DNA from 3 places in the Neobacillus oceani genome. Region 2 is predicted to be linked to each of the others. Evidence: a T-box and tRNA genes for the amino acid it is inferred to sense, from the RefSeq annotation. Region 2 holds a T-box; the other regions hold tRNA genes.

The links. The T-box of region 2 lies ahead of ileS (isoleucine--tRNA ligase). A T-box ahead of a tRNA ligase gene usually reads a tRNA of that ligase, here a tRNA-Ile.
Region 1: it has a tRNA-Ile gene. The T-box ahead of ileS (isoleucine--tRNA ligase) is inferred to sense a tRNA for this amino acid. The anticodon was not compared.
Region 3: it has a tRNA-Ile gene. The T-box ahead of ileS (isoleucine--tRNA ligase) is inferred to sense a tRNA for this amino acid. The anticodon was not compared.

The regions. Positions count from the first base shown of each region.
Region 1 is NZ_CP143543.1:41,819-46,051, forward strand. Features, by position in the region: gene V1499_RS00200 (pro-sigmaK processing inhibitor BofA family protein) at 1-252, shown strand, start outside; rRNA gene V1499_RS00205 (16S ribosomal RNA) at 597-2,148, shown strand; tRNA gene V1499_RS00210 (tRNA-Ile) at 2,254-2,330, shown strand; tRNA gene V1499_RS00215 (tRNA-Ala) at 2,348-2,423, shown strand; rRNA gene V1499_RS00220 (23S ribosomal RNA) at 2,547-4,233, shown strand, end outside.
Region 2 is NZ_CP143543.1:3,825,569-3,829,801, forward strand. Features, by position in the region: gene V1499_RS19410 (hypothetical protein) at 1-7, opposite strand, end outside; gene V1499_RS19415 (GNAT family N-acetyltransferase) at 277-732, opposite strand; gene V1499_RS19420 (YjcZ family sporulation protein) at 929-1,060, shown strand; T-box leader at 1,360-1,597, shown strand; gene ileS (isoleucine--tRNA ligase) at 1,658-4,233, shown strand, end outside.
Region 3 is NZ_CP143543.1:8,634-12,866, forward strand. Features, by position in the region: gene gyrA (DNA gyrase subunit A) at 1-588, shown strand, start outside; rRNA gene V1499_RS00040 (16S ribosomal RNA) at 928-2,479, shown strand; tRNA gene V1499_RS00045 (tRNA-Ile) at 2,585-2,661, shown strand; tRNA gene V1499_RS00050 (tRNA-Ala) at 2,679-2,754, shown strand; rRNA gene V1499_RS00055 (23S ribosomal RNA) at 2,878-4,233, shown strand, end outside.

The DNA of each region.
Region 1 (4,233 bases), 790 kb from region 2:
GTTATTTCCATATTGGGGGGCTTGATCATCCTGCTCCTTATAGCTGGTGCGCCGATGAAGCCAGCCAAGCTGCTGGGGCAGACTGCGATAAAGCTTGTGATTGGTGCTCTTCTTTTGTTCTTTTTGAATACAGCTGGAAACCAGTTTGGTATTCACATTCCAATCAACCTGTTTACAACATCCATTGCAGGTTTTCTTGGAATTCCGGGCTTGGCAGCCCTTGTTGCGGTTGATATAATTGTAATTGGCTAATGCAAAAGCTTTATAAAAAAGAAATCCATAGTAAAAGGCGGATTTCTTTTTGTGTTTTTGATGGATTTAATTGGATTTATTTTCCGGGGATAAAAAACAAAAAAAGGGTTGACCAAATTATCGAAGCCCTGTAATATAGTAAAAGTCGCCGCTGAACAAAACGGCGGAATCAAAAAAAAGTTGTTGACTTTTCTTGATGCGAAATGTTATACTAATATAGTCGCTTTTGGGCGATGTGTATGAAATTGCTCTTTGAAAACTAAACAAACAAGCGTCAACAAACAATAATATAGTGATTTTCGGATCACTAGCCAACGTAACTTTATGAGCTAAACTCATACTCTTTTTTGGAGAGTTTGATCCTGGCTCAGGACGAACGCTGGCGGCGTGCCTAATACATGCAAGTCGAGCGGAAGTTTCGAAAGCTTGCTTTTGGAACTTTAGCGGCGGACGGGTGAGTAACACGTGGGCAACCTGCCTGTAAGACTGGGATAACTTCGGGAAACCGGAGCTAATACCGGATAATCCTTTCCAACTCATGTTGGGAAGCTGAAAGACGGTTTCGGCTGTCACTTACAGATGGGCCCGCGGCGCATTAGCTAGTTGGTGGGGTAATGGCCCACCAAGGCGACGATGCGTAGCCGACCTGAGAGGGTGATCGGCCACACTGGGACTGAGACACGGCCCAGACTCCTACGGGAGGCAGCAGTAGGGAATCTTCCGCAATGGACGAAAGTCTGACGGAGCAACGCCGCGTGAGCGAAGAAGGCCTTCGGGTCGTAAAGCTCTGTTGTCAGGGAAGAACAAGTACCGGAGTAACTGCCGGTACCTTGACGGTACCTGACCAGAAAGCCACGGCTAACTACGTGCCAGCAGCCGCGGTAATACGTAGGTGGCAAGCGTTGTCCGGAATTATTGGGCGTAAAGCGCGCGCAGGCGGCCTCTTAAGTCTGATGTGAAAGCCCACGGCTCAACCGTGGAGGGTCATTGGAAACTGGGGGGCTTGAGTGCAGAAGAGGAGAGCGGAATTCCACGTGTAGCGGTGAAATGCGTAGAGATGTGGAGGAACACCAGTGGCGAAGGCGGCTCTCTGGTCTGTAACTGACGCTGAGGCGCGAAAGCGTGGGGAGCGAACAGGATTAGATACCCTGGTAGTCCACGCCGTAAACGATGAGTGCTAAGTGTTAGAGGGTTTCCGCCCTTTAGTGCTGCAGCAAACGCATTAAGCACTCCGCCTGGGGAGTACGGCCGCAAGGCTGAAACTCAAAGGAATTGACGGGGGCCCGCACAAGCGGTGGAGCATGTGGTTTAATTCGAAGCAACGCGAAGAACCTTACCAGGTCTTGACATCCTCTGACACTCCTGGAGACAGGACGTTCCCCTTCGGGGGACAGAGTGACAGGTGGTGCATGGTTGTCGTCAGCTCGTGTCGTGAGATGTTGGGTTAAGTCCCGCAACGAGCGCAACCCTTGATCTTAGTTGCCAGCATTCAGTTGGGCACTCTAAGGTGACTGCCGGTGACAAACCGGAGGAAGGTGGGGATGACGTCAAATCATCATGCCCCTTATGACCTGGGCTACACACGTGCTACAATGGATGGTACAAAGGGCAGCGAAGCCGCGAGGTGGAGCCAATCCCATAAAACCATTCTCAGTTCGGATTGCAGGCTGCAACTCGCCTGCATGAAGCCGGAATCGCTAGTAATCGCGGATCAGCATGCCGCGGTGAATACGTTCCCGGGCCTTGTACACACCGCCCGTCACACCACGGGAGTTTGTAACACCCGAAGTCGGTGGGGTAACCGCAAGGAGCCAGCCGCCTAAGGTGGGACAGATGACTGGGGTGAAGTCGTAACAAGGTAGCCGTATCGGAAGGTGCGGCTGGATCACCTCCTTTCTAAGGATATTGCCTTCGGGCAATCGGAATGCGGACCTCTTGGTCCGTAAGTTGACCGCTTGTTTGTTTAGTTTTGAGGGAGCAATCCTTCTTGAATAATGATGTGGGCCTATAGCTCAGCTGGTTAGAGCGCACGCCTGATAAGCGTGAGGTCGATGGTTCGAGTCCATTTAGGCCCACCATTCATGTTCTATAATATGGGGCCTTAGCTCAGCTGGGAGAGCGCCTGCTTTGCACGCAGGAGGTCAGCGGTTCGATCCCGCTAGGCTCCACCAATCGTCTTTATGACGAACTTCGTTCCTTGAAAACTGGATAATGTTAAGAAGAAGTAACCAAGAAGAACCGAGTGATCGCCATTTTAGTTTTCTCTCTGGTAAACAGAGTGGAATGACCTTTTAGGTTAAGTTAGAAAGGGCGCACGGTGGATGCCTTGGCACTAGGAGCCGATGAAGGACGGGACTAACACCGATATGCTCCGGGGAGCTGTAAGTGAGCTTTGATCCGGAGATTTCCGAATGGGGAAACCCGCCATCCGTAATGGGGTGGCATCTTTACCTGAATCCATAGGGTATTGAAGGCAGACCCGGGGAACTGAAACATCTAAGTACCCGGAGGAAGAGAAAGCAAACGCGATTCCCCAAGTAGCGGCGAGCGAAACGGGACATAGCCCAAACCGGAAGGCTTGCCTTCCGGGGTTGTAGGACACTCTACATGGAGTTACAAAGGAACGGGGTAGGCGAAGAGGCCTGGAAAGGCCTGCCGGAGAAGGTAAAAGCCCTGTAGCTGAAACTTCGTTCCCTCCTGAGTGGATCCTGAGTACGGCCGGACACGTGAAATCCGGTCGGAATCCGGGAGGACCATCTCCCAAGGCTAAATACTCCCTAGTGACCGATAGTGAACCAGTACCGTGAGGGAAAGGTGAAAAGCACCCCGGAAGGGGAGTGAAAGAGATCCTGAAACCGTGTGCCTACAAGTAGTCAGAGCCCGTTCATGGGTGATGGCGTGCCTTTTGTAGAATGAACCGGCGAGTTACGGTCCCATGCAAGGTTAAGCCGAAGAGGCGGAGCCGCAGCGAAAGCGAGTCTGAATAGGGCGAATGAGTATGTGGCCGTAGACCCGAAACCAGGTGATCTACCCATGTCCAGGTTGAAGTCCAGGTAACACTGGATGGAGGACCGAACCCACGTACGTTGAAAAGTGCGGGGATGAGGTGTGGGTAGCGGTGAAATTCCAATCGAACCTGGAGATAGCTGGTTCTCTCCGAAATAGCTTTAGGGCTAGCCTCACGTTGTAAGAGTCTTGGAGGTAGAGCACTGTTTGGACTAGGGGCCCCCATCGGGTTACCGAATTCAGACAAACTCCGAATGCCAAAGACTTATCCGTGGGAGTCAGACTGCGAGTGATAAGATCCGTAGTCAAGAGGGAAACAGCCCAGACCACCAGCTAAGGTCCCAAAGTATACGTTAAGTGGAAAAGGATGTGGAGTTGCTTAGACAACCAGGATGTTGGCTTAGAAGCAGCCACCATTTAAAGAGTGCGTAATAGCTCACTGGTCGAGTGACTCTGCGCCGAAAATGTACCGGGGCTAAACGTATCACCGAAGCTGTGGATTGACATCTTCGATGTCAGTGGTAGGAGAGCGTTCCAAGGGCGTTGAAGCAGGACCGGAAGGACCTGTGGAGCGTTTGGAAGTGAGAATGCCGGTATGAGTAGCGAAAGATGGGTGAGAATCCCATCCACCGAATGCCTAAGGTTTCCTGAGGAAGGCTCGTCCGCTCAGGGTTAGTCGGGACCTAAGCCGAGGCCGAAAGGCGTAGGCGATGGACAACAGGTTGATATTCCTGTACCACCTCTTCATCGTTTGAGCAATGGGGGGACGCAGGAGGATAGGGTAAGCGCACTGTCGGATATGTGCGTCTAAGCAGTTAGGCTGGAAAGCAGGCAAATCCGCTTTCCGTGACGGCTGAGCTGTGACAGCGAGGGAAATTTAGTACCGAAGTTCCTGATTCCACACTGCCAAGAAAAGCCTCTAGCGAGATGGAAGGTGCCCGTACCGCAAACCGACACAGGTAGGCGAGGAGAGAA
Region 2 (4,233 bases):
TTCTCATTAATGCCTCCCGGAGTTTGAGAATTAAGTGCTTTTAATAATTTCAAAAACCTTTCTTGTCGTGGCAACCGAGGCAGGGACAAGGATAACGATCGATACAAAAATCTGCCCCATCACCAATACGTGTAGAAAAGATGAATCCAACAACATTCCAATACGCCTATAAAAGAAACTGAAAACATTAAAGTAAGTTACAAAAAAGATTAGTATAAAGAAATAATAGATCAGTTTTTTTGCCATTTTGAATTTCGGCCCCTCCACTTTTTTCCCTTAGTTAATTTCGTAAACAAGCCACTCCGATAGCTTCCCGCCCATTTTTTCGTACAGCGATTGGGCTACCAGGTTGTCTTTTGCGGTTTCCCACGTCATGGACGCGAAGCCGTTTTCCCGGATGTACTCCAAACTAGCTTGAAATAGCTTTTCTCCAACCTTTTTGCCTCTTGCTTTTGAAACAACAAACAAATCATTCAGGATTGCCTGTCTTTTTACCTTTAGGGAGCTGAAGGTAAAATACAAAGTGGCGAAGCCGATTAACTCCCCATTTTCCTCTGCTACAAACTGAAGCCCACTCACAGGCGCCTCAAGTAAATGAGTGATTAAGCCCTTTAACCTTTCCTCACCTGGATCCGGCTGCTTATAAAAATCAACAATGTACTGCTTCATTAATTCATAAAGTCCGCCAACATCTTGTGCCGTTGCCGGCCTAATTTCTATAGTTCTATTCACACGGTTTCTCTCCCAACGGTAGATTTTTATAAATCAAATGCAACAACGCAGCAATGCCCATCAACCGTCCCGATTAACGAGCTATCTTTGCAAGAGGGGTTTATGTTTTTAAAATTCGAATGCTCCGCTCATGCCTATACCTATCCCGGAGACGTGACATAAAGTATCCTATCTTCGTTCAAAGGTGGTGTTGTTCATGTTCGGTTATGGAGGTTTTGGTTATGGAGGTTATGGTTACGGCGGCTGCGGTTACGGTTATGGTGGTTTCGCGCTAATCGTTGTTCTTTTCATTTTATTAATTATCATCGGCGCCACAATTTGGTACTAATCTGTTTCCAAAATCAAGCACCCTAGCCGTACATCCATCCATAATCCTTAAACCGTATCAAAAGCGTTTTCACCAACCTCACTATTCTACTTTCTTTGCGCTGAGACCTACGCAATCTCGGCGTTTTTTTACGAAAACCACTATCTAACTCCCCAAAAAAGGCTTCCCGAAACATTCATATCCCCTTTGGAAATCACATTTTCCTAATTTTAACATAAAATACAATTAATCGTTGCCGTTTAAATTAATATCTTGACGGTTCAACCTCAAGTTGTTACAATTAATTCCAATAAAAGCATACAAATTCGTTGATGAGAAAAAGTAGCGTTTCGTCTTGATCCACAGAGAGCCGGCACTTTGGTGCAAGCCGGCGTTTGAGTGATGCGTGAATATCCTCTCTGAGAAGCCAGGCTGAACATGCAGTAAGCCTGGACGGGAGTCCGCCGTTACAAGGAACGCGTATGATTGTACGTTGCTAAGTGCTATTGATCGGATCAATAGAATTAGGGTGGTATCGCGGTTAACCCCGTCCCTTGCTTGGGATGGGGTTTTTTGTGTGCTTTTAGAATAATTTTTTTAAAAAAAGGAGCGATATCGATGAACTCTAATGAAAAGCAGGAATCTGTTGTTGGGCGTGAGGAACGGATCCGAAACTATTGGACGGAAAAGGATACCTTCAAGGAATCGGTTCGGCTGAGGCAAAGCGATACACCGTTCGTCTTTTACGAAGGGCCTCCGACAGCCAATGGACTTCCGCACGTTGGCCACGCCTTTGGACGGACAATTAAGGACGTGGTCGCCCGCTACAAGACGATGCAGGGATTTCTCGTTGAACGAAAGGCTGGTTGGGATACACACGGGCTTCCCGTCGAGCTTGGGGTCGAAAAGCAGCTTGGCATCTCCGGCAAGCAGGAAATCGAAAAGTATGGGGTTGAGGATTTTATAAAAAAATGCAAGGAGAGCGTGTTCACGTACGAGAAAAAGTGGCGTTCTTTTACAGAGGAATTGGGCTACTGGGTCGATATGGACCATCCATATTTAACGTTGAGCAACGAGTATATCGAAAGTGTTTGGAACATCCTGAGCAAAGTCCATAACGACGGCCTATTGTATAAAGGCCACCGTGTTTCCCCCTACTGCCCGAGCTGCCAGACTTCGTTAAGCTCGCACGAGGTTGCGCAGGGATATAAGGATGTAAAGGATTTATCGGCGACGGTGAAATTCAAGCTGCAAGATCGAGATAATGAATTTTTCCTTGGCTGGACGACTACGCCATGGACGCTACCAGCAAATGTGGCTCTGGCCATGAATCCTGAATTGGCGTATGTCCGGGCACAAAAGGATGATAGGGTCTATGTTGTCGCAAAATCGCTTGCTGAAAAGGTACTAGGGGGTTACGAGCTGCTGAGTGAGCATAATGGCCGGGAATTTGAAGGGACCTGTTATGTTCCACCCTTCAATTATGCCGATGTCGAGAAAGGCCACGAGGTTGTAATGGCGGATTATGTGACTGAGGACAGCGGGACCGGGATTGTCCATATTGCCCCGGCTTACGGCGAGGATGACTATAAAACTGTTCAGCAAAATGGTTTTTCCTTTATCAATGTGGTTGATGCGCGCGGCTGCTATACGGCTGATGTGACGGACCTCGCGGGTAAATTTGTTAAGGATTGCGATGTCGAGATCATCAAAATGCTCGCCGAACGGGGAACCCTTTTTCATAAAGAGAAATACGAACATAGCTATCCACACTGCTGGCGCTGCGACTCTCCTCTGCTTTACTATGCGACCGACAGCTGGTTTATCAAGATGTCTGCGTTGAAGGAAAAAATGCTCTCCAACAATGCCGGAGTCAATTGGTATCCTGACCACATTAAAGAGGGCCGGTTCGGGAACTTCCTTGAAAACCTTGTTGACTGGAACATCAGCCGGAACCGGTATTGGGGAACGCCATTAAATGTTTGGGTGTGTTCAACTTGCGGGCATGAGGAAGCGCCCGGCAGTATCGCCGCCCTCCAAAAACTCTCGGCAACTGATGTGCCGGACGAAATCGAGCTTCACAAGCCGTATATTGACGATGTCCAATGCATATGCCCTACATGCAGCGGGGCCATGTCCAGGACTCCTGAAGTCATCGATGTGTGGTTTGATAGCGGTTCGATGCCGTTTGCCCAGTACCATTATCCGTTTGAAAACAAGGAGAAATTTCATTCTCAGTTCCCGGCGGATGTTGTTATCGAGGGAATCGACCAGACAAGAGGATTCTTCTATAGCCTCTTGGCGGTTTCGACTCTTTATACAGGAAAAGCGTCTTATAAAAACGTGTTGTCGCTTGGCCATGTCCTTGATGAACACGGCCAGAAAATGTCCAAGAGCAAAGGGAATGCGCTCGACCCTGATGACCTTATGAAGGAGTACGGAGCGGATGCCCTCCGCTGGGCGTTCCTAGTTGATAGCTCGCCGTGGAATCCGAAGCGATTTTCTAAAAAGATTGTCCAGGATGCCAAATCCAAACTCGTTGATACACTGGACAATACGTATAAATTCTTTGCCCTGTATGCGAAAATCGACGGCTTCTCCTATAATCCGGACCGTACAGGCAGGCGGACAATATTGGATCAATGGGTGCTTTCAAGGCTGAATCGGACAGTCAGGGAAGTTAATACTCATATGGACCGGTTCCAATTCACCCAAGCTGCCCGGGAGATTGCTGCTTTTGTTGACGAACTGAGCAATTGGTACGTACGGCGGTCGCGAACGAGATTTTGGGCGAGCGGACTTTCGGAGGATAAGGTTGGTGCCTATTCAACACTTTTTGAAACACTGAGTACACTCAGCCGCCTGCTAGCTCCATTTGTCCCGTATGTTGCGGAAGATATCCATTTGAAGCTGCACCAGGAAAGTGTCCACCTTCAGGAATATCCAAAGGCCAATCTTTCAATGTTTGCTCCGGAGCTGGAGGAAGATATGCAGGCTGTTTTGAAAATTGTCGAGCTTGGCCGCAGCATCCGCAATGCCCGCAATCTGAAGGTTAAGCAGCCTTTGCAGCAGCTCATTGTGTGGCGTAAGGATGGAGAACGTGCTTTGGACGGCTATACTGGCATCATCAAAGATGAGCTTAATGTGAAAGAAGTTGTTTATACGGACGATTTGTCACACTATGAATCGACCGT
Region 3 (4,233 bases), 760 kb from region 2:
GCAATCGCGACCAAAAAAGGGATGCAGATCCGTTTCCCTGAAACCGACGTAAGGACAATGGGAAGGACCGCAACAGGCGTAAAAGGAATTACGCTTGATCCTGATGATGAAGTCATCGGGATGGAAGTCCTTGAAGAAGGCACGGATGTGCTTGTCGTAACAAGCAAAGGATATGGAAAGCGGACTGCCGCAGCCGAATACCGTATCCAGGGCCGTGGAGGAAAAGGTATTAAGACAGCAAACGTAACTGAACGGAACGGTGAACTCGTTTCAATGAAAACTGTTACGGGTGAGGAAGACCTTATGCTCATTACAACTAGCGGGGTGCTTATCCGTATCCCGGTTGACAGCATATCGAAGGTAGGAAGGAACACAATCGGTGTCAAGCTGATCAACATTAAAGATAATGAAAGTGTGGCAACGGTTGCGAAAGTAGAAAGGGAAGAAGAAAAGCCCGAAGACGAATCCGGTGCAGCAGTTGAAGCTACGCATACAGATGAAGATATTGTCGTAACTGAGGTTGTCGAATTGGATGAGCCTGCAGGAAGCCTGGACCAAGATCCAGAAGAAGAGAGCGGCGAAGAATAAGCGTCAAATGCTAAATTAAAGCGGGAAGCCGGATTATGGCTTCCCGTTTTTCAATAACTTTTTAAAGGAATTATCAGAAATAACTTTCTGTTTTAAAAGGTATTGCCTGTTTGCCGGGTTGCTGATATAATCACAAAGGTCGGCTTGAGTTATTAACACTGAGAAGTTAAATATTTAATAAAAAGTATTGACGTTAACCAGCTGATATGATATATTATTAAAGTCGCTGTTGGGCGACAATTGCTCTTTGAAAACTAAACAAACAAGCGTCAACAAACAATAATATAGTGATCTTCGGATCACTAGCCAACGTAACTTTATGAGCTAAACTCATACTCTTTTTTGGAGAGTTTGATCCTGGCTCAGGACGAACGCTGGCGGCGTGCCTAATACATGCAAGTCGAGCGGAAGTTTCAAAAGCTTGCTTTTGGAACTTTAGCGGCGGACGGGTGAGTAACACGTGGGCAACCTGCCTGTAAGACTGGGATAACTTCGGGAAACCGGAGCTAATACCGGATAATCCTTTCTAACACATGTTGGAAAGCTGAAAGACGGTTTCGGCTGTCACTTACAGATGGGCCCGCGGCGCATTAGCTAGTTGGTGGGGTAATGGCCCACCAAGGCGACGATGCGTAGCCGACCTGAGAGGGTGATCGGCCACACTGGGACTGAGACACGGCCCAGACTCCTACGGGAGGCAGCAGTAGGGAATCTTCCGCAATGGACGAAAGTCTGACGGAGCAACGCCGCGTGAGCGAAGAAGGCCTTCGGGTCGTAAAGCTCTGTTGTCAGGGAAGAACAAGTACCGGAGTAACTGCCGGTACCTTGACGGTACCTGACCAGAAAGCCACGGCTAACTACGTGCCAGCAGCCGCGGTAATACGTAGGTGGCAAGCGTTGTCCGGAATTATTGGGCGTAAAGCGCGCGCAGGCGGCCTCTTAAGTCTGATGTGAAAGCCCACGGCTCAACCGTGGAGGGTCATTGGAAACTGGGGGGCTTGAGTGCAGAAGAGGAGAGCGGAATTCCACGTGTAGCGGTGAAATGCGTAGAGATGTGGAGGAACACCAGTGGCGAAGGCGGCTCTCTGGTCTGTAACTGACGCTGAGGCGCGAAAGCGTGGGGAGCGAACAGGATTAGATACCCTGGTAGTCCACGCCGTAAACGATGAGTGCTAAGTGTTAGAGGGTTTCCGCCCTTTAGTGCTGCAGCAAACGCATTAAGCACTCCGCCTGGGGAGTACGGCCGCAAGGCTGAAACTCAAAGGAATTGACGGGGGCCCGCACAAGCGGTGGAGCATGTGGTTTAATTCGAAGCAACGCGAAGAACCTTACCAGGTCTTGACATCCTCTGACACTCCTGGAGACAGGACGTTCCCCTTCGGGGGACAGAGTGACAGGTGGTGCATGGTTGTCGTCAGCTCGTGTCGTGAGATGTTGGGTTAAGTCCCGCAACGAGCGCAACCCTTGATCTTAGTTGCCAGCATTCAGTTGGGCACTCTAAGGTGACTGCCGGTGACAAACCGGAGGAAGGTGGGGATGACGTCAAATCATCATGCCCCTTATGACCTGGGCTACACACGTGCTACAATGGATGGTACAAAGGGCAGCGAAGCCGCGAGGTGGAGCCAATCCCATAAAACCATTCTCAGTTCGGATTGCAGGCTGCAACTCGCCTGCATGAAGCCGGAATCGCTAGTAATCGCGGATCAGCATGCCGCGGTGAATACGTTCCCGGGCCTTGTACACACCGCCCGTCACACCACGGGAGTTTGTAACACCCGAAGTCGGTGGGGTAACCGCAAGGAGCCAGCCGCCTAAGGTGGGACAGATGACTGGGGTGAAGTCGTAACAAGGTAGCCGTATCGGAAGGTGCGGCTGGATCACCTCCTTTCTAAGGATATTGCCTTCGGGCAATCGGAATGCGGACCTCTTGGTCCGTAAGTTGACTGCTTGTTTGTTTAGTTTTGAGGGAGCAATCCTTCTTGAATAATGATGTGGGCCTATAGCTCAGCTGGTTAGAGCGCACGCCTGATAAGCGTGAGGTCGATGGTTCGAGTCCATTTAGGCCCACCATTCATGTTCTATAATATGGGGCCTTAGCTCAGCTGGGAGAGCGCCTGCTTTGCACGCAGGAGGTCAGCGGTTCGATCCCGCTAGGCTCCACCAATCGTCTTTATGACGAACTTCGTTCCTTGAAAACTGGATAATGTTAAGAAGAAGTAACCAAGAAGAACCGAGTGATCGCCATTTTAGTTTTCTCTCTGGTAAACAGAGTGGAATGACCTTTTAGGTTAAGTTAGAAAGGGCGCACGGTGGATGCCTTGGCACTAGGAGCCGATGAAGGACGGGACTAACACCGATATGCTCCGGGGAGCTGTAAGTGAGCTTTGATCCGGAGATTTCCGAATGGGGAAACCCGCCATCCGTAATGGGGTGGCATCTTTACCTGAATCCATAGGGTATTGAAGGCAGACCCGGGGAACTGAAACATCTAAGTACCCGGAGGAAGAGAAAGCAAACGCGATTCCCCAAGTAGCGGCGAGCGAAACGGGACATAGCCCAAACCGGAAGGCTTGCCTTCCGGGGTTGTAGGACACTCTACATGGAGTTACAAAGGAACGGGGTAGGCGAAGAGGCCTGGAAAGGCCTGCCGGAGAAGGTAAAAGCCCTGTAGCTGAAACTTCGTTCCCTCCTGAGTGGATCCTGAGTACGGCCGGACACGTGAAATCCGGTCGGAATCCGGGAGGACCATCTCCCAAGGCTAAATACTCCCTAGTGACCGATAGTGAACCAGTACCGTGAGGGAAAGGTGAAAAGCACCCCGGAAGGGGAGTGAAAGAGATCCTGAAACCGTGTGCCTACAAGTAGTCAGAGCCCGTTCATGGGTGATGGCGTGCCTTTTGTAGAATGAACCGGCGAGTTACGGTCCCATGCAAGGTTAAGCCGAAGAGGCGGAGCCGCAGCGAAAGCGAGTCTGAATAGGGCGAATGAGTATGTGGCCGTAGACCCGAAACCAGGTGATCTACCCATGTCCAGGTTGAAGTCCAGGTAACACTGGATGGAGGACCGAACCCACGTACGTTGAAAAGTGCGGGGATGAGGTGTGGGTAGCGGTGAAATTCCAATCGAACCTGGAGATAGCTGGTTCTCTCCGAAATAGCTTTAGGGCTAGCCTCACGTTGTAAGAGTCTTGGAGGTAGAGCACTGTTTGGACTAGGGGCCCCCATCGGGTTACCGAATTCAGACAAACTCCGAATGCCAAAGACTTATCCGTGGGAGTCAGACTGCGAGTGATAAGATCCGTAGTCAAGAGGGAAACAGCCCAGACCACCAGCTAAGGTCCCAAAGTATACGTTAAGTGGAAAAGGATGTGGAGTTGCTTAGACAACCAGGATGTTGGCTTAGAAGCAGCCACCATTTAAAGAGTGCGTAATAGCTCACTGGTCGAGTGACTCTGCGCCGAAAATGTACCGGGGCTAAACGTATCACCGAAGCTGTGGATTGACATCTTCGATGTCAGTGGTAGGAGAGCGTTCCAAGGGCGTTGAAGCAGGACCGGAAGGACCTGTGGAGCGCTTGGAAGTGAGAATGCCGGTATGAGTAGCGAAAGATGGGTGAGAATCCCATCCACCGAATGCCTAAGGT